3 regions of the Kitasatospora sp. NPDC057936 genome follow, and region 3 is predicted to be linked to each of the others. Evidence: riboswitches for the same ligand, from Rfam matches in the RefSeq annotation. Region 3 holds a riboswitch; each other region holds the start of a gene.

Region 1 (6,454 bases), on a different contig from region 3:
GCTCCACGGGGGCCTGCGCGCGCTGAGGCCGGTGACGGCCGTGTGAAGGGCCCCGGAGGGCGGTTGCTCTCCGGGGCCCTTCGGCGTGCCGTGCCGGGCTGTGCTGGGCTTGTGCTGTGCTGTGCCGGGCTGTGCTGTGCTGTGCTGGGCTTGTGCTGCGCCGTGCTGGGCTGTGCCGCGAGTGCCGTGCCGGGCCGGGGTCAGCCCTCCTGGACGGTCGGGCGGTCGGCGGTGACGCGGTGGCCGTCGGCGGCGTCGCCGGTGCGGGTCTCGGTGCGGCGACCGCGGGCCAGGTAGTCGCGCAGGATCAGTTCGACGGCGTCCTGGGGACTCTTGGTGCCGGAGAGCATCATCGCGTCGATCGCGAGGTTCGCGTCGAGCGTGACGGTGACCTGGGCCATGGGTGACTCCTCCTCGGGTGCAGAGCAGCAGCATGCCCGCTGGGCCGGGGTTTGACCACGCGAATGCTCCGATGCGCGGAGCCGCGGGTGCGCGCCGGGGGGAGGCGGCACGGACTTCGGAGGCGGGTACGCCGAAGCCCCGGGGAGAGCGACCAGTCTCTCCCCGGGGCGGTGGGCGGGTGACAGATGACAGATAACAGATGATGAAATCTGTTATCTGTCATCTGTTCGCTGTCATCCGCGATCCGTCACCCGTCCCCGGCGGGACGGTTCCGGAAGGATCCTCAGACGCGGCCGGCGAAGTCCGGCGCCCAGTTGGCGATGGTCTGCAGGCGGACGCCCGAGCTCGGGTTGGCGGCCTCGACGTACTGGCCGCCGCCGATGTAGATGGCGACGTGGTAGACGCCGGAGTCCTGGCCGTTGTTGGACCAGAACAGCAGGTCGCCCGGCTGCAGGCTGTCCAGCGAGACGTGGGTGCTCGCGGCGGCCTGGTCGTTGGCGACGCGCGGGATGGAGATGCCCGCGGCGCGCAGCGCGGCCTGGGTCAGGCCCGAGCAGTCCCAGCCGCCGTTGCCGGTGCCACCGTAGACGTACGCCTGGCCGACCTGCGCCTTGGCGAAGCTGACCGCGGCGGCCATCGAGCCGGTGACGGCCGGGGCCGGGGTCTGCGCCTGGGCGGAGGGCTTGGCGGCGGGCTTCGAGGACGGCTTGGCGGCCGGGGTCTGGGCCTCGGCGGCCGGCTGGGCGTTCACGGCGTTCCCGGCGGAGGACTGGCCCGGCTTCTGCGAGCGGTCGAACCAGTTGAAGTCACCGGACTGGCCGGCCGGAGCCTGGGCGGAGTCGCCGAAGGACAGGTGCTGGCCCGGGTAGATGGTGTCCGGACCGTCGGTCAGGGTGCCGCGGTTCAGCTCGTACAGGCGCTGCCAGCCGCCCTTGACGTTGTGCTTGTCGGCGATCGTGGACAGCCAGTCGCCGGCCACGACGGTGTAGTCCGAGGCACCGGCCTGGGTGGTGCCGCCCTGGGTCCAGTCCTGGCGCTTCTGCGCCCAGGTGCCCTTGGCGGAGTCGGCGGCGGCCGGGGCCTGCGCCTGGTCCTGCGCCGGGGCGGCGGGCTTGGCGGCGGGCTTCGGGGCCGGCTTGACGGCCGGGGCGGCCGGGGCGGCCGGGGCGGCCTTCGCGGTGCTCGCGGCGGCGGAGGTGTCGACGGCGGCCGGGGCGCCGCCCGCGGTCAGGCCGGCCTGGACGGAGCACACGGGCCAGGCGCCGGGGCCCTGCGAGGCGAGGACCTTCTCGGCGACGGCGATCTGCTGGTCCTTGGTGGCCTGGTTGGCCTGCGGGGCGTACGAGGTGCCGCCGAAGGCGGCCCAGGTGCTGGAGGTGAACTGCAGGCCGCCGTAGAAGCCGTTGCCGGTGTTGATGCTCCAGTCGCCGCTGCTCTCGCACTGGGCGACCTTGTCCCAGGTGGCGACGGAGGCGGCGGAGGCGGTGCCGGAGGTGAGGCAGGGGATGGTGAGGCCGACGCCGGCGACGCCGAGGGCGGCGATCACGCGGCGGGTGCGGCTGGACAGGCGAGTGCCGTTGGTGGGCAGCATGAAGACGCGGTCCTCTCCCACGCCTGCGAGGTGAGCTGTCGGATTCGGGCCGGAGTTGCCCGGCCGCGCTGTGGCGCGGCTTCACCCCTAGCCCAGGACCGTTCCGTGGATCGGTCCGGGGCGACTTACCTGTGGGTCCCCCGCTCCTGCCGTGGTGCGTTTTCGCGCTTCCAGCGCACCCGACGGCAGGACTCGGCGTTGCGGATGTGCTGGGTCCGTGTGGTCACGAACGGGGAGCACGTTAAGCAGACTTAAGTACGAACTGCAAATACCTGTGATGCGCATCACGGATTATGGAAAGCCACCAAAACTTTCCTTCTCCAAGATCGAAAATGATCGTTTTCTCGCAATAAACCTGCGGATGTGCACAACTGGCAGGTTCTCAGGAATCGCATGACGGACGGTCATCCGATCGCAAACAATCACAGAACGGACATCTCGCGCATTCGGCTCTTAATTCCCTTACGCCGCAAGCCGAAAGGGCCCGGAGCGTGGTCGCTCCGAGCCCTTCCGTACGCGTTGTCGGCGGTTACTCGCCGGCGGCCTCCCCGGTCGCCCCGGAGGCCGTCCCGCCGGCCGCGTGGGCCGCGCGGGAGCCCTCGGAGGCGGCCTCCGCCGCCTCGGCCTCGGCCTGGGCCTGCGCGGCGGCCAGGGCCTCCGCGGACGGCGCCGGCAGCGCGGCCAGGTACAGCGAGGCGATGAGCTGGCCGACCGTCTGGTAGGCGCCGAGCGGCGCGGCGGACGGGCAGCCGGTCTCCTCGGCGGCCGTGGCGAGCAGCTCGGAGTCCGCCTCCGGGCCGATCACCAGCGGGGCCAGCGCGGGGCGCTGCGAGCCGGTCTCCTTGAGGTGCGCGACGGCGGCGGCGACCGAGCCGGGCACGTCGAGCGCGGCGGGGACGACCGGGACGGCCAGGCGGGCGGCCAGCAGCACGCCGGTGATGCCGGCGGCGGCCGCGGCGTCCTCGCCGCCGACGGTGGTCAGCACGACGCCGTCCGCGGCGGTCGCGATGGCGAACAGGCGGGCGCGGTCGGCGCGGGCCAGCCCGGCCTCGGACAGGCGGACGTGGACGGCCTCGGCCAGCAGCGGGTGCGGGCCCAGCACGTCGGTGACGTGCGCGCCGTACTCGGCGGCGAGTGCGTGGAGTTCGGGCAGGAAGTCGTGCGGGCCGGGCACCAGGGGTACCAGGATCGGTGCCGGGACGCCGGCCTCGGCGGCGGCCGCCAGCAGCTCGCCGATGCTGCGCTCGGTGCCGTCCGCGCCCTCGGTGCCGTCGCCGGGGAGGTAGCCCACCGCGGTCTGGACGCCGTTCTGCTCGCTGCGGACGATCGAGAGCAGCTCCTCGACGACCGAGCGGGACTCGGGCCCGGCGGTCGCGGGCACGGCGAGCACCAGGGCCGGGGAGCCGGACGGGATCTCGGGGCGCTCGGGGCGACGGTGGCGCCCCCGCGCACGGGAGCCTGGAGTGCGAACGGGCAGTGGCGCGCCCGGGATGGCTGCGGTGCTCATGGCGGAGATCGTAGGACATCGGCCCGTCAGGGCTGCAGTCGGCTGCCGTGCCGGTTTCGCGCGAGCGTGGTGTGCGCGGCGCGCGGAGCTCTCGCGTGCGCGGGTCGATGAGCGGTCATTAGGTCATATTCCGGACATACCTGGCCCAACCCCCGCGCGTCCGCCGGTATCTCCTGGAGACGTGTCCGGTGGGGCGTCACGTTGCACCCGTGGCGCGTGAGATGTCTCACAGTCGACGGGCGGTCTGACGGAGGGTCACGAGTGCGCGACTCCCGGCTTTCGAAGATCAACATTTAGCGGGGAGCCGCTCACGGCCGGTTATCGGAAGCGGGCCGGTTCGGTCGGCTATGTCCGTTTACGTACCGTCAGGAGAAGGGTCCGTGAAGAGTTCAGGTCGGCCGGTGAAAGGCCTCGTGCACCTGCACCGTCTCGTGCTGATGCACGTGCACAAGGGCTATCATCGCGTCAAGTGAGGCGTTGTGCCGGGCTGGTACGGGGCCGGCCCGTTCGTTCGGCGGGTGCCGGGGGCGCCGCGCTGGACCGCAACTCCGGGGCTCTTCGGGAGACTTCTATGCACGACTCGCACGAATCGCAGGAACTGGGCGGCTCGTACGGTCCCTACAACGGGATGGCCGCCACCGAGCTGGAGGGAGTGGTCTGGCAGAAGAGCCTGCACAGCAACTCCCAGGGCAACTGCGTCGAGTTCGCCGCGCTGCCGGGGGGCGACGTGGCGATGCGCAACTCGCGCTTCCCGGACGGTCCGGCGCTCATCTACACGCGGGCCGAGATCGCCGCGATGCTGTTGGGGGCCAAGGACGGGGAGTTCGACCACCTGTCCGCCTGACCGGACGTCCATCCGGCCGTTCACCGGGCCATCCGGCCGTTCACCGGGCCGTCCGGCCGCTTCACCGGACGTCCGTCGGTCCGGCCACGGCTCCGCACCAGGAGCCATCGGGGGGCCGTCGTGGGTGCTGACACCACGGCGGCCTTTGTCTTCTCCGCGGGCTCGGCCCCGCGGTCGTCCGCGCGGTTCGTCACGCGCTCGGTCACATGCTCGGTGGTGTGCCTCTTCGCGGGCTTCTCCACCGTCCGGTGCGCTGCTGTCCCGCGTAACGCTGCCCCGTGCACTGCTGTCCGGTGCACTGCTGTCCCGCGCACTGGCGGCCCGTCGGCCGTCGGGGGCGCACTGGTCGTCGCGGGTGCGCTGCGGGGGGCCGGTGGGTCTCCGGCGCGAGCCCGGCGAGGGCGAACTACCGCTTCTTCCCGGGGTTTCGGTCCTCCCGGGGTGTCCATCGATCCGGGGACGCGTGCCCGCGCTGCGGGGGTGCGTGCCCGTCCGCCGCTAGGCGGAGCGCCGGTGCCGGCCACCGAGTTCGGGGGTCGCGGCCTGCGCGTCGGCTTCGAACAGCGCCCAGACGACCTTGCCCCCGCCCAGCGGGTGCCAGCCCCAGGAGTGGCTGAACGAGTCCACCAGGTGCAGCCCGCGGCCGGATTCGGCCACGAAGTCCGCCTCCCGGGCGACCGGGCCGATGCTGCTCGGGTCGCTGACCGCGCAGACGATCTGCGGCGCGCGGTGCACGAGGCTTATTCGGATCGGCAGCCTGCCGTCACCACCGTGCTGTGTGGGAAAGTCGTACTCGCCCAGGGCGCCGCCCACCGGGTCGGGCCGTGCGCCGATCGCATGCCGCAGCGCGTTGGTCACGAGTTCCGACGCGACCAGCGCGACGTCGTCGAACAGCTCCATCAGCCCCCAGCGCTGCAGAGCGGTCCGGGCGAAGTCACGTGCGGTTCTGACGGCTTCGAAGCGAGGAGCGAGCGTACAGGTGACCACGTGGGGGTCAACCGCCAAAGCCGTACCGGTGCCCATGAAGAGCTCCTCCCATAAGGGGGCGGACACGGCTGGACCCGCCGGGGTCATGCCGGTCACCTCCGACTCGCTCGGCCGCACGGCCCCCTCCTCGACGAGGCGCGCGCGCACACGAAGGCCCGGTGGCGTGGGGGACGCTGCCGGGCTGGTGCACGGAGTCGCGCGTGGGGTCGACGCGGAGCCCGCGGGATTGCCAGGGATGTGCAGGTGCACGTGCACCATGGTCCTCTGCGCTCACTGCAGATGCAAGAGTCGATTCACGTGCAGTCGCACTATTGGCATATGCAAGCGCCGGATGCACGTGCATCCTGGTGTGTGGAGTGCAGAACTGATAGGAACATCCGTCAGTATCGGCACCGTGAGCGCTCAACTGATGGCAGACTGTGCGCTGTTTGCCCTAGGTGGAGGTTTCGACCGCATGACCACAGTTCAGCCGGGCGGCGGCTCGATGGTCCGCCGGATCCTCCTCGGCTCACAGCTGCGACGCCTGCGTGAGGCGCGCGGCATCACCCGCGAGGACGCCGGCTACGCGATCCGCGCCTCCGAGTCCAAGATCAGCCGCATGGAGCTCGGCCGGGTCAGCTTCAAGGAGCGCGACGTCGCCGACCTGCTCAGCCTCTACGGCGTGGACGACGGCCTGGAGCGGGAGGCCCTCCTCGGCCTGGTCCGCGAGGCCAACAAGTCCGGCTGGTGGCACAGCTTCAACGACGTGCTGCCGGGCTGGTTCCAGACCTACGTCGGCCTGGAGGAGGCCGCGCAGCTGATCCGCACGTACGAAGTGCAGTTCATCCCGGGACTCCTGCAGTCCGAGGAGTACGCGCGGGCGGTTTTCGGTCAGAGTCGGCCGGTCATCAGCGAGGAGGAGGTCGAACGGCGGGTCAGCCTCCGCCTGCGCCGCCAGAAGCTGCTGACCGAGGGCAACAACCCGCGCCTGTGGGCCGTCATCGACGAGGCCGCGCTGCGCCGCCCGGTCGGCGGGCCCAAGGTGATGCGCGGCCAGGTCCAATACCTGATCGACGTCGCCGAGCAGGCCAACGTCGTCATCCAGGTCATGCCGTTCCGCTTCGGCGCGCACGCGGGCGAGTCC
Region 2 (6,454 bases), on a different contig from region 3:
GGCGGTGATCACTGTTCCGGCTCCTTCGTGGGGTGGCGCCAGCGTATCGGGCCTCAGCCGGGTCGTCTCGGGGGGTGACCGACGACGGTGCAGGCGTAGAGGAAGCCGGCGCAGAAGCCGATCACGTGGACCAGGTAGGCGACCCCGGGCCCGGCCGAGTGCACCGACCACCACTGCAGGGCGAACCAGAGGCCCAGCACCAGCCAGGCCGGGAACCGCAGCGGCAGGAAGAGCAGCAGCGGGACGAGCGTCGTCACCCGGGAGCGCGGGTGGAAGCGCAGGTAGGCGCCCAGGACGGCGGAGATCGCGCCGGAGGCTCCGATCAGGACGCGGGTGGAGTCCGCCGAGTGCGCCTCGGCGAGGGCGAAGCCGTACGTCGCGAGGCTCCCGGCGGCCAGGTAGAAGAGGAGGAAGCGGGCCCGGCCGACCCGCCGTTCGACGGTGGGGCCGAAGACGTGGAGGAAGAGCAGGTTGCCGGCCAGGTGCAGCCAGCCGGCGTGCAGGAAGAGGCCGGTGAGGACGGAGACGGCCGGGCGCTTGCCCGGCGTGGGAGCGGCCGGGCAGCCGGGGGCCGGGTCCGGGGCCTCGGCGAGCTGTTCGGCCGTCAGCGGGCGCCCGGCCAGCAGTTCGGCGGGGACGGCGCCCCAGCGCTGCTCGTACCGCTGCTCGGCGCAGAGCCGGGCCTGCCCGGTGCCGTAGAGGGGGTTGAGTCCGGCGGCCGGCCCGAACAGGAAGACCAGGGTGTTGAGCGCGATCAGGGCGTAGGTGACCGCCGGGGCGGGCACCGCGGGGCCGCCGTCCCGCGCGTCGGTGTGGCCGGGGGCCGCGAGCGCCATGCGGCCAAGCATCCCTCCGCGGGCCCTCCGTGACACCGCGCTGTACGGCAGGTGGACTAGCCGTCCCGATCGCCCGAACCGGTGGCCGTGATGGTTGCCCCAGGCAATAGGCTTGGGGCGGGCATTCCCGCCTCCCGCCGCCGATGCCGGGGCTCCGGGGGGAGCGCCTAGCCCACCCAGGGACCACCCGAGAGGACCCCCGATGACCGTCCCCGCTCTGACCGCCGAGACGCGTTGGCGCTGCACCCTGTGCGGCAACCTCACCCGCTTCGACGTGACCCGCTCCGCGCGGGTCACCGAGTTCCTGCACTTCGACCTGGCCGGCGAGTCCAAGGTCGAGGAGACCGAAGTCCTGAGCGAGACGGTCGAGACGGTGCGCTGCCGCTGGTGCAACGCGGTGGACCAGGTCGAGCTGGTCGCCCGCCCGGGCGCGGACGACGCGGCGGTCGAGGCCGAGCAGGGTTGATGCCCCGCCGGTGCGGTGGACGGTGCACGGCACGGCCGTCCGCCGCACGGGACAATACAGACAGAACGCACGGAGCGTGACGACAGGGACGGCGGCCGCGGGGCCGCACCCGTTGGACCAGGATCGGAGCCGAGGACGTGGTGGACGCAGCGAGGGAGCCCGCCGGACCGCAGGGGCAGCCCGCTGCGGAGCCGGCCGCCGGGGCGGCGGGGGCCGCCGACGGTGCCGCCGCGTCCGGAACCGCCGCGGACCCGGGAGCAGGCCGTCCCGCCGAGAAGCTCGACCGGCCGCTGCCGGAGGGCGTGCGCCGGCGCGTGGTCGGCCTGGCCGCGGACGCGCTCGGCGGACTGCCGCCCGGCGAGCTGCCGCAGAGCCTGCGTCAGTACGCCAAGTTCACCCCGGCCCGGCGGGCCAAGTACGCGGCCACGGCGATCGCGGCGGCGCTGGAGTCGGAGCCGGCCTTCCGGCTGCGGATAGCGGAGCGGCTGCGGCTGGGCCAGCCGGACCTGGTGAAGGCGCTGGAGTCGGGCAGCGTCCCCGGCGCCGCCGATCCGATGGACGTCGCGGCCGCCGCCTACCTGGTGCGGTCGGCGGGCTGGAGCCGGCTGGTCGCCGAGGCCGGCGAGGAGGCCGAGCGGGCCGGCGCCGAGGGCGCGGCCGCGGAGGCGGCCCGGCTGGTGGAGAAGCTGCAGGCCGAGCTGGCCGAGGTGCGGGCCGGGGCGCGCGCGGACCTGGACCGGCAGCGGGCCGAGTCCGAGGACGTCCGGCGGGAGGCCGACTCGCTGCGCAAGAAGGTGCGTTCGCTGGAGAGCGACACCCGCCGGGCGCAGGCCGAGACCCGTCGGCTGGCCGGTGAGCTGGAGGCGCTGCGCGCGCAGGCGGCGACCGAGCGCAGTGCGGCCGAGAGCGAGGCGCGGCGGCTGCGGCACCGCGTCGGCGAGCTGGAGACCGCCGCCGAGCAGGGCCGCCGTTCGGCCCGCGAGGGGCGCAGCGTGGAGGACATGCGGCTGCGGCTGCTGCTTGACACCGTGCTGCAGTCGGCGCAGGGGCTGCAGCGCGAGCTGGCGCTGCCGGTGTCGCAGATCCGCCCGGCGGACCTGGTGGAGGCGGTGGTGCCGGGTTCGGCCTCGCCGCACGACGTGGCCCGGCGCGGGCTCGCGGAGGACGATCCGGCCCTGCTGGACCAGCTGCTGGCGATCCCGCAGGTGCACCTGGTGGTGGACGGCTACAACGTGACGAAGACCGGCTATCCGACGCTGCCGCTGGAGCAGCAGCGGCTGCGGCTGCTGGGCGGGCTGGCGATGCTGGCCCAGCGCACGCAGGCGGAGGTCACGTGCGTGTTCGACGGGCAGGACCTGGACGTGCCGGTGATCATGGCACCGCCGCGCGGGGTCCGGGTGCGCTTCAGCCGGACCGGCGAGACGGCGGACGAGCTGATCAGACGCCTGGTGCGGGCCGAGCCGCAGGGCCGTCCGGTCGTGGTGGTCTCCGCCGACCGGGAGGTCGCGGAGGGCGTGCGGAAGGCCGGCGCGCGCCCGGTCGCCTCGGTTCTGCTGCTGAACCGGCTGGCGCGGCCCTGATTCCGTGCCGATGGGGATGACGGCCGCTCAGCGTCCGGTTTGCGGTGATGTGCGGATTCGGTGAAGCGGCGTGGGGGCTCGGAGTTCACGCCTTTGGGGGAGTGGCGCAATGCCTGGATGTTCACTAGGGTCTGGCGTCAAACCTATTTTCCGGATTTCTCACCCGAACCGGTGAGTCCATGGAAGAAGGAGCAGGTCCCTTGGCCTCCCACCGCCGTCCCAAGCAGCCGAGCCGCGCGCGGGTCTCCGTGCTCACCGCTGCTGCTGCGACCGCGGTCGCGCTCTCCGCCCAGGTGGCCGCGCACGCCGCGCCGCAGCCGAACAAGACGGATGTCAAGGCGCAGATCGACGAGCTGCAGCAGGAGCAGGAGCAGGCCGCCGAGAAGTACAACGGCGCCAAGGAGCGGGCCGACCAGCTGCGCAAGCAGGCCGACCAGCTCCAGGACCAGGTGGCCCGCGGCCAGGAGCAGATGACCCAGCTTCAGACCGGCCTCGCCGGCGTGGCGGGCGAGCAGTACCGCACCGGCGGCATCGACCCGTCCGTCCAGCTGATGCTCTCCTCCGACCCGAACAACTACCTGGCCAAGGCCTCCAGCGTGCAGCAGGCCACCGCCACCGAGACCGACGCGCTCAAGGGCCTGCTGGACCAGCAGCGCCGCCTGGACCAGGAGAAGGCCGAGGCCGCCGCGGTGCTGGCCTCCCTGGACTCCACCACCAAGGACCTGAACCAGTCCAAGGCGGACGTCAACGCCAAGCTCAAGCAGGCCCAGGACCTCCTCAACTCGCTCAGCGCCTCCGAGCGCGCCGCGCTGAAGGCCCAGCAGGCCCAGGACGACCGCGCCTCGCGCGGCACCGACCGGGTCGACCTGAGCAGCCTGCCGCCGGCCAGCGGCTACGCGGCCGTGGCCGTGGCCAAGGCGATGAGCAAGCAGGGCTCGCCGTACGTGTGGGGTGCCGTCGGCTCCAGCACCTTCGACTGCTCGGGCCTGATGCTCTGGTCGTACGGCCAGGCCGGCGTCTCGCTGCCGCGCACCTCGCAGGAGCAGGGCCACTACGGCACCCGGGTGCCCTCGCTGGACCAGGCGCAGCCCGGCGACCTGGTGATCTACGGTCCCGACATGCACCACGTCGCGATGTACATCGGCAACGGCATGGTGGTGCACGCGCCGCACACCGGCGACGTCGTCAAGGTGATGAAGGCCGACGCGATGCCGATCAACACCATCCGCCGGGTCTGACCCCCCGACACGCCGCGGGCCGGCGCGACGGCCCTGTGATCCGCGCCACCTCCCGAGCAGGGGTGGCGCGTTCGCTTGAGCGCGTTTCCCTGCGTTTCGCCGCGTTCGCGTGACAAGTGATCAGCCTTGCGTGCTGCTGCGATCACCTTCTGTCATCTTCACAAAAGAACTTGGTTATTCTTCCGCCTTTTTTCTGACAAGGATTTGAACCGATCACGGTTCAGTTACTAGGGTCGTGACCCGGACCACCGCACTGTCGATCGCCCAGCCAGGGTGGCGGCGGTGGTTCCCGCCGAGTTCGTGAAGCAGCGGGACGGGTCGAAGCGACCGTCCGACAGGGGAGCCCAGTGACAGGGGGCGCTGTGGAGCGGAGCCGGGGAACCACGTTCCTCCGGGGTGAATCGGCGCCAGGTCGGCCGGTGGAACGGCCGTGAGGCGTCGTAGGGCATGCTTCCGGCCCGAACCCGTCAGCTCACCCGGTAGGCGGACGTAGGAAGAAGGAGTCCGCCTTCGTGGCGTCCCATCGTCGTCCCAAGCCCGCCGGCCGTGCCCGAGTTTCCTTCCTGACCGGAGTTGCCGCGGCAGCCGTCGCCCTCTCCGCGCAGTCCGGCGCCCACGCCGACCCCGCGCCGACCAAGGACCAGGTCAAGGAGCAGGTCGACCAGCTCAACGAGCAGGCCGAGGTGGCGACCGAGCAGTACAACGCCGCCCAGGCCAAGCAGCAGGAGCTGCAGAAGCAGGTCAGCGGCCTGCAGGACCAGGTGGCCCGCCAGCAGGAGCAGGTGACCGACCTCCAGGGCGGCCTCGCCCAGATCGCCGGCGAGCAGTACCGCAACGGGGGCATATCCCCGACCGTCCAGCTGATGTTCTCGTCCAAGCCGGACAACTTCCTCAGCCAGGCCGACGCCCTGAACCAGGCCGGCAGCACCCAGAAGGGTCAGCTGAAGGAGCTCCAGGACCAGCAGCGCAAGCTGGACCAGGACCGCACCGAGGCCCAGGGCAAGCTCGCCGAGCTGGACGCGACCACCCAGCAGCTGAAGGCGTCCAAGGAGCAGATCCAGGGGAAGCTGACGGCCGCCCAGAACCTCTTCAACACCCTGTCCGAGCAGGAGCGCCAGGCCATCAAGGCGGCCGAGGACAAGGCCGCCGCCGATGCCAAGGCCAAGGCCGACGCCGCGAAGGCCCAGCAGGCCGCCGCCGACCGCGCCTCCCGCGACAGCAGCCGCACCGACCTCGGCTCGGCCCCGTCGTCCTCGCCGGTCGCCAAGCCGCCGGCGGCGGGCAGCTCGCGCGGTGCCGCCGCGCTGTCCTACGCCGCCACCAAGATCGGCAGCCCGTACGTCTGGGCCGCCACCGGCCCGAACTCCTTCGACTGCTCGGGCCTGATGGTCTGGGCCTTCGACCAGGCCGGCGTCTCGCTGCCGCGTACCTCGCAGGAGCAGGCCGGCGCCGGGACCCGGATCGGCACGGACCTCTCCCAGGCCCAGCCCGGCGACCTGCTGATCTTCTTCAACGACGCCCACCACGTCGGCATCTACGCCGGCAACGGCCAGGTGCTGCACGCGCCCAAGCCGGGTGCGAGCGTCCGCTACGAGGCGGTCACCAACATGCCGCTCTCGTCCATCGTGCGGGTCTGATTCCCCGCTCGGCTTCCCGCAGGCCCGGCCCTCCTCCCCGGAGGTCCGGGCCTGCGGCGTTTCCTTTCCTCGGACTGATGTCCGATTCAGGGTCAAATATTCGGGTTGGGAGGGGTTTGGACTCGGTTGCCCGGACTCGCTAACGTCTGCCACCGGACTCCCGCTCCAGGACCGCCCGCTTGGGTGCGGCGGCGGGACCGGTCCGCAGGATTGGAGCAGCCGCCGCCATGCCCGTGCACCGCCGTTCCCAACTGCTCGCCCGTGCGCTGGTGCTGACCGCGGCCGCCACCACCGCCCTGGGCGTCACGACGGGCGGCAGCGCCCAGGCCGCCCCCGGCTCCCCGGACGCGCCCAGCCGCAAGGACGTCAAGGCGCAGGTCGAGCAGCTGTACAACGAGGCCGAACAGGCGTCGGAGAAGTACAACGCCGCGCAGGAGGCCCAGCAGCGGCTCCAGGGCGAGACCACCGTCCTCCAGGGCGAGATCGCCGCCGCCCAGGACCAGCTGAACCAGCTGCGCGGCGACCTCGCCACCGTGGCCGGCGCCGAGTACCGCTCCGGCGGCATGGCGCAGACCGTCCAGCTGATGCTCGCCACCGACCCGGAGGGCTACCTCGCCCGCGCCCGGACCCTCGACCAGGCGACCGAGCGGCAGAACGAGACGCTGCACGAGCTGGTGACCCGTCAGCGCGGGCTCGA
Region 3 (6,454 bases):
CGCTCAGGCCGGCCAGGGCCGGGAGGGCCGCGACCGCGAGCAGGCCGGCCGCGCGGGCGGCGGCGTTGTTGACCCCGCTCGCGATGCCCGCGTGCCGCACCTCGACGGCCGCGAGGACGGTCGCCGTCAGCGGAGCGACCAGCAGCGTCATGCCGCAGCCCATCACCGTGACGGCGGGCAGGACGTCCGCCCAGTAGGAGGAGCCGGCGCCGGCGCGCAGCATCAGCAGCACCCCGGCGGCGCACAGCAGCGGGCCGACGGTCAGCGGGATCCTCGGGCCGATCCGCTTGCCGAGCCGCGCGGCGCGCGAGGACAGCGCGAGCATCAGCACGGTGATCGGCACCAGGGCCAGGCCGGACACCAGCGGCGAGAAGCGGGCGACGATCTGCAGCTGGACGACCAGGAGGAAGAAGACGCCGCTGAACGCCGCGTACACGCAGAGGGTGACGAGGTTCACGGCGGTGAACAGCCGCGAGGAGAACAGCCCGAGCGGCAGCATCGGTTCGGGGGCGCGGCGTTCGACGACGATGAAGGCCGCGCCGAGCACGAGCCCGAGCACGCCGGTGACCCAGACAACGGGGGACAGGCCCTCGCCGCCCGCCGTCAGCGCGTAGGTGAAGGTGCCGAGCGCGAGGGCGGCGAGCACCGAGCCGAGCACGTCGAAGCGGCCGGTGGCGCTCTCGTCCCGGCTCTCGGGGACGTAGCGGGTGGCGACCGCGATCACGGCGGCGGCGAGCGGCAGGTTGAGCAGGAAGATCCAGCGCCAGCCGGGGCCGTCCACGAGCCAGCCGCCGACGAACGGGCCGACGGCCGCCGACACGCCGCCGAGGCCGGACCACAGGCCGACCGCGGCCGAGCGGTCGTCCGGGTGGAAGACCGCCTGGAGCATGGCGAGCGAACCGGGCGTCAGCAGCGCCCCGCCGATGCCCTGGACGGCGCGTGCGGCGATCAGCACCTGGATGTTCGGCGCGGCGGCGCAGGCCGCGGAGGCGACGGCGAACCAGACCACGCCGAGCAGGAAGACCCGGCGCCGGCCGTAGCGGTCGCCGAGCGCGCCGCCGAGCAGGATGAGCCCGGCGAGCGTCAGCAGATAGGCGTTCAGCGTCCACTGCAGGGACGCGAGGGTGGCGCCGAGGTCGGTGCCGATGCGGGGCAGGGCGACGTTCACCACGGTGCCGTCGAGCATCGCCATGCTGGAGCCGAGCACTGTTGCCAGGAGGACCCAGCGTCCCTGCGCGGTGCCCAGGCGCAAGGAGCCGGCGTTGGTTGTGGCCACGGCCCGATCCTCCGCCCGGCGGGGTGCACGTGACAAGGGTCACCGGTGGTGCGTCCGGGGGGTGCGGTGGGTGATCGCGTGGTCACGGAGGGGTCGGCTCGTCGGCGGAGGGTCGTTGATCCGCTGCGGGCAGTGAATGGATTGTGCACGCACCGTATTCCGGATCATTCGGAGCGTCATCGTCGCGGGTGGGGTTGTTGCGGGTTCAAGAGATCGACATTGCTTCACCCGGACGGATGAGTTTTAGTTCAGCGACCGACCGGCCAGCCCGGACGGATCCACCGGGTGGAACGCCGAGTCCTGCCGCTGCCCGGTGGCTCGCACTGAACTCTGTACGGCAGGAGCGGGGGACCCACAGGTAAGTCGCCGGACCGGAATTCGCGCTGTTTGCGCGGAAGTTCCAGGGCCGGCTCGGGGTGAAGCCGCGCATGCGGCCGGGCAACTCCAGCCCGAACCCGACAGCTCACCTCGCAGGCGTCGGAGAGGAAACTTCCATGCCTGCTCAGGCTCGTCGTATCACCCTGCCCCGCGCCGCCCGCATCGGCATCGCGACCGCCGTCACCGGTGTCTCCTTCGCCCTCCCGCTCGTCACCGCGATGAGCGCCCAGGCCCACACCGCCCCCGGCGCCCCCGCCGCTCCGGTCGCCGCCGCCTCGGCCCCGGCCGCTCCGGCCGCCGCCCAGGGCGACGCCTCCTACCGGGTCGTCAGCGGTGACACCCTCTCGAAGATCGCCGACGCCAAGCACGTCGAGGGCGGTTGGCAGGCGCTGTACGCGCACAACCGTTCCGTGGTCGGCGCCAACCCGAACCTGATCTTCCCGGGTCAGTCGCTCGCGATCGCGGCCCAGGCCGCCCCGGCCGCCCCGGCCGCTCCCGCTCAGAAGCCCGCCGCCCCGGCCGCCAAGCCGCAGGTGCAGGTCCAGACCGAGGCCACCACCCCGGGTGCCCAGGTGCAGGTCCAGGCCACCGTGGCCCAGCCCGCGCAGGCTCCGGCCGCCGCTCCGGTCGCCGCCGCCTCCGGCTACGTCGCCCCGCTCGCCAACCCGGTGCTCGGCGAGGCCTACGGCGTCGCCGGCGCGATGTGGGCCTCCGGCCACCACACCGGCCAGGACTTCGTCGCCTCCACCGGCACCCCGGTGCGCGCCGTCGCCAACGGCGTCGTGGTGAAGGCCGACAACGGTGGTGCCTACGGCAACGAGGTCGAGATCCAGCTCGCCGACGGCAAGTACGCGCAGTACGCGCACCTGTCCTCGATCGGCGTGACGGTCGGCCAGTCCGTGACCGTCGGCCAGCAGCTCGGCCTGTCCGGTGCCACCGGCAACGTGACCGGCCCGCACCTGCACTTCGAGATCCGCACCGGGCCGGAGTACGGCTCGGACATCGACCCGGTCGCCTACCTCCGGGCGCACGGCGTCGCGCTCTGAGCTCCCCCCTTCGGGGATGACGGACCACCGTAGGTGCGGGGCGAAACGATCGTCCGGGATGGTCATGTCGGGTGACCGCTCGACCGGGTGATCGCCGCACCGGCGGACATGGGCGCGGGACACGCCCAGACCGGCCCGGCCCACGAGGACTCCTCGTGGGCCGGGCCGGTCGCTGTTTTCCCGCCCCCCGTTCTCGTCGCGGGCCTCAGCTCCGGCCGGCGCCGGCCGGCGGGGGCGTCTCCGGCGGCGGTGTGGCCGCGCCCGGCAGCCGGACGGTCGCGACGGTGCCGCCGTCCGGGCCGGCCGGTGCGAGCGCGACCTCGCCGCCGGCCGCGCGGACCGTGCGGGCGACGATCGCCAGCCCCAGGCCGGATCCCGGCAGTTGGCGGGCGGACGGGGAGCGCCAGAAGCGGTCGAAGACGTGCGGGAGGTCCTCGGCGGCGATGCCGGGGCCCTCGTCGCGGACGGCGAGTTCGCCGTCCGCCAGCGAGACGCCGATCCGGCCGCCGGGCGGGCTGAACTTCACCGCGTTGTCCAGCAGGTTGATCACCGCGCGCTCCAGCGCGTGCGGATCGGCGCGTACGTACCAGGGCGTCAGGTCGGCGCCGAACACCAGGCCGGGGCCGCGCAGTTCGGCCCGTTCGACGGCCCGGGCGGCGATGTCGTGCAGGGCGACGACGGGCAGTGGCTTCGCGCCGCGGGCGTCGGCGGGGCGGGACAGTTCGAGCAGGTCGCCGATGAGGGTGGAGAGTTCCGTCATCTGCGCCTTCATGTTGCCGAGGATCCGGGTGAGCGTCGCCTCGGGCAGCGGGCGGCCGGACTCCTGGCTGCGGATGAGCAGGTCGACGTTGGTGCGCATGGAGGCCAGCGGGGTGCGCAGTTCGTGGCCGGCGTCGGCGATCAGCCGGGTCTGGCTGTCCAGCGAACCGGCGAGGGCGGTGCTCATCGCGTTGAAGGCCTCGCCGAAGCGGGCGATCTCGTCGTGGCCGGAGACCTCGATCGTCACGCCCGGCTCCTGGGTGCGGGCGATGTGCTGGGCCGCGCGGGTGAGGCGGTCGACCGGGCGCAGGGCGGTGCGGGCGATCCACAGGGCGCCCGCGGCGGCGAGCGCGATGACGACGGCCGCGGCGCCGGCGGTGATCAGGGCGAGCTCGGTGAGCGCGTCCTGCACCGGTTCGAGCGGCTGGGCGAGCGCCACGGCGGCGGTGGAGGCGGCGTTGTCGAACATCACCGGGCCGAAGCTGACCACGTAGACCCGCACCGGGGTGCCGTCCACGGTGCGGCCGTCGCGGAACAGCGAGGCGGCGTGCGGGCCGCTGCTCCCGCTCTGCGCGACGGGCAGGTCGTCCGGGGTGGCGACCACGGCGCGGGGGTCCTTCTGCGGACAGGAGGTGCCGTCGGCGACGATCACCGTGGGGACGGTGTCCCCCCTGGGCATCCAGGGCTGCCCGGCCGCGCCGTTGCACCAGTCGTTCAGCGCCTTGATCTGCGCGCCGCTCGGCGGCCGGTCGCCCGGCATCCACGCGTGCGACAGCGTCTGGTCGACCTGGTTGACCATCTCGTCGCGCGCGACGAACCAGCCGGCCACCGCGCAGGCCACGACCGCCAGCGAGACCGCGGCCGCGGTGAAGAGTGCGAGCCGGCCGCGGAGCGTCATCCGGCCGAACCAGTGGGCCGTGCCCGGTCTCTCCCTACCCGGTCTTTCCTTGTCCTCTGCCGTCATGGCTCCCATTCCCCCGGGTGTTCGTCCATCGTCGGGCCACGATCCACCGCGACCGTGAGACGGCGATGAGAGCCGGCTGACGTGGAGATCAAGACTGCGTCCGGTGGAGTGGCCGGAATGGTCGTTCGTTGACGATTTGTTCGGCGTGCGGGCCTTCGGCGTGCTGCGATGGCGCCGGTCGGGTGCGGTGGTCGGGTGCGGTGGTCGGAGGCGGGCGGATGGCGGTCCAGAGCGGCGGGCGGGCGGTGGAGCGTGGGGTCGACCGGCTGAAGCCGGGGTCGGTGGGGCTCGTGGGGGTGGTGTTCATGGCGGTCGCCACCGCCGCTCCGATCACCGCGATGACCGGGAACCTGCCCATCGTCGTCGGGCAGGGCAACGGGGCCGACGCGCCCGCCGCGTACGTGGTGGCGACGCTCGTGCTCACCGTGTTCTCGGTCGGGTACGTGGCGATGGCCCGGCACATCACCGCGGCCGGCGCGTTCTACGGGTACGTCTCGCACGGGCTCGGACGCGTGGTGGGGATGGCGGCCGGGCTGCTCGCGCTGCTCGCGTACGTCGCCTTCGAGGCCTCCGTCGTCGGTTTCTTCGCGTACGCGCTGCGTGGGCTGGTGCGGGCGCAGCTGGGCGTGGACCTCGGGTGGGGGTGGTACGCGGCGGCCGGGCTGCTGGTGATCGGGGTGATGGCCTGGTTCGACCTGCACCTGACCGCGCGGGTGCTCGGGGTGGCGCTGGTGCTGGAGGTCGGGGTGCTGGGGGCGGTGTCGCTCGCGGTGCTGGCGGCTGGCGGCGGGCCGGACGGGATCGTCGGCGAGGCGGTGAATCCGCTGAACGCGCTGAAGGGGGTGGGGGGTTCGGGCGCCGCGGCGGCCGGGCTCGGGCTGTTCTTCGCGTTCACGTCGTGGGTGGGGTTCGAGTCGACGGCGATGTACGGGGAGGAGTCACGCGATCCGAAGCGGGTGGTGCCGCGGGCGACGCTGGCGTCGGTGGTCGGGGTCGGGCTGTTCTACGTGTTCGTGTCCTGGATGATCGTGTCCGGCAACGGGGTGGAGCACGCGGTCGCGGTGGCGAGCGGTGCGGTGCCGGGCAAGGACGGGAACAGCCTGTTCTTCGACCCTCTGGGCGCGCACCTCGGGGCGTGGGCGGTGCGGGTGTTCCAATGGCTGGTCGTCACCGGGTCGTTCGCGTGCGCGATGGCCTTCCACCAGTGCGCGGCGCGGTACCTGTACGCGATCGGGCGGGAGCGCTTCCTGCACCCGGCGCTCGGGCGCACGCACCCGCGGCACGGTTCGCCGCACGTCGCCTCGGTGGTGCAGTCGGGGATCGCGGCGGGGCTGGTGCTCGCCTTCCTGGCGGCCGGTATGGATCCGTACCTGCACCTGTACACGCTGCTGGCGTTGCTCGGGACGATGGCGATCCTGATCGTGCAGACGCTCTGCTCGTTCGCCGTGGTGGGGTACTTCCACGTGCTGGGGAGGCACCCGGAGACCAGGCACTGGTTCCGGACGCTGACGGCGCCGGTGGCGGGCGGGGTGGCGATGGCGGGGGTGGTTGCGCTGCTGGTGGTGAACCGGGGCACCGCGGCGGGCGCGGCCGCCGGGACGCTCCTGTTCCGGCTGATCCCGTACCTGGTGATCGGTGCCTTCGCGGGCGGGATCGTGCTGGCGCTCGTCATGCGGTGGCGGCGGCCGGAGCTCTACGCGCGGATGGGGCGGATCGTGTTGGAGGATGCGGCGGAACGTGATTGACGGTCCGTCAGGTTTTTTGGGGTTGACGGTTCTCAGGTGCGGTGGGCGGGCAGCGCGTGCTGGGCGGCGGCCAGCAGGTCGTGCATGCGGTGGCCGAAGTCCTCGGTGTCGGTGGCCGGTTCGGGGAAGACCAGGCGGACGTCGCGGTGGCCGTGCGGGTGATCCAGGCGCAGTACCAGGCCGTAGCGGTCGAGGGCGAGCGGGCGCACGGCGGGGCGGCCGGCGAGGAGTGCGGGGTCGAGCAGCCGGGTGAGGACGGCGAGCGCGTCGGCGTGGTCGTCGGCGA

The links. A riboswitch is a leader RNA that binds a small molecule or an ion and turns the genes downstream of it on or off. The one in region 3 is predicted to bind cyclic di-AMP.
Region 1: another riboswitch for cyclic di-AMP. It lies ahead of ACFVU9_RS06580 (transglycosylase family protein); the one in region 3 lies ahead of ACFVU9_RS37460 (peptidoglycan DD-metalloendopeptidase family protein).
Region 2: another riboswitch for cyclic di-AMP. It lies ahead of ACFVU9_RS18935 (NlpC/P60 family protein); the one in region 3 lies ahead of ACFVU9_RS37460 (peptidoglycan DD-metalloendopeptidase family protein).

The regions. Positions count from the first base shown of each region.
Region 1 covers NZ_JBHVPD010000008.1:12,509-18,962, reverse strand. Annotated here, with positions in the region: gene ACFVU9_RS06590 (LacI family DNA-binding transcriptional regulator) at 1-26, shown strand, start outside; gene ACFVU9_RS06585 (hypothetical protein) at 201-401, opposite strand; gene ACFVU9_RS06580 (transglycosylase family protein) at 686-2,014, opposite strand; cyclic di-AMP (ydaO/yuaA leader) riboswitch at 2,001-2,160, opposite strand; gene ACFVU9_RS06575 (hypothetical protein) at 2,523-3,500, opposite strand; gene ACFVU9_RS06570 (DUF397 domain-containing protein) at 4,072-4,344, shown strand; gene ACFVU9_RS06565 (ATP-binding protein) at 4,843-5,367, opposite strand; gene ACFVU9_RS06560 (helix-turn-helix transcriptional regulator) at 5,786-6,454, shown strand, end outside.
Region 2 covers NZ_JBHVPD010000032.1:74,988-81,441, forward strand. Annotated here, with positions in the region: gene ACFVU9_RS18910 (Lrp/AsnC ligand binding domain-containing protein) at 1-12, opposite strand, end outside; gene ACFVU9_RS18915 (rhomboid family intramembrane serine protease) at 54-836, opposite strand; gene ACFVU9_RS18920 (hypothetical protein) at 1,039-1,302, shown strand; gene ACFVU9_RS18925 (NYN domain-containing protein) at 1,443-2,882, shown strand; gene ACFVU9_RS18930 (NlpC/P60 family protein) at 3,083-4,120, shown strand; cyclic di-AMP (ydaO/yuaA leader) riboswitch at 4,469-4,622, shown strand; gene ACFVU9_RS18935 (NlpC/P60 family protein) at 4,633-5,757, shown strand; gene ACFVU9_RS18940 (NlpC/P60 family protein) at 5,985-6,454, shown strand, end outside.
Region 3 covers NZ_JBHVPD010000103.1:3,601-10,054, forward strand. Annotated here, with positions in the region: gene ACFVU9_RS37455 (DHA2 family efflux MFS transporter permease subunit) at 1-1,276, opposite strand, end outside; cyclic di-AMP (ydaO/yuaA leader) riboswitch at 1,588-1,768, shown strand; gene ACFVU9_RS37460 (peptidoglycan DD-metalloendopeptidase family protein) at 1,771-2,700, shown strand; gene ACFVU9_RS37465 (sensor histidine kinase) at 2,906-4,357, opposite strand; gene ACFVU9_RS37470 (APC family permease) at 4,642-6,168, shown strand; gene ACFVU9_RS37475 (DUF2470 domain-containing protein) at 6,201-6,454, opposite strand, start outside.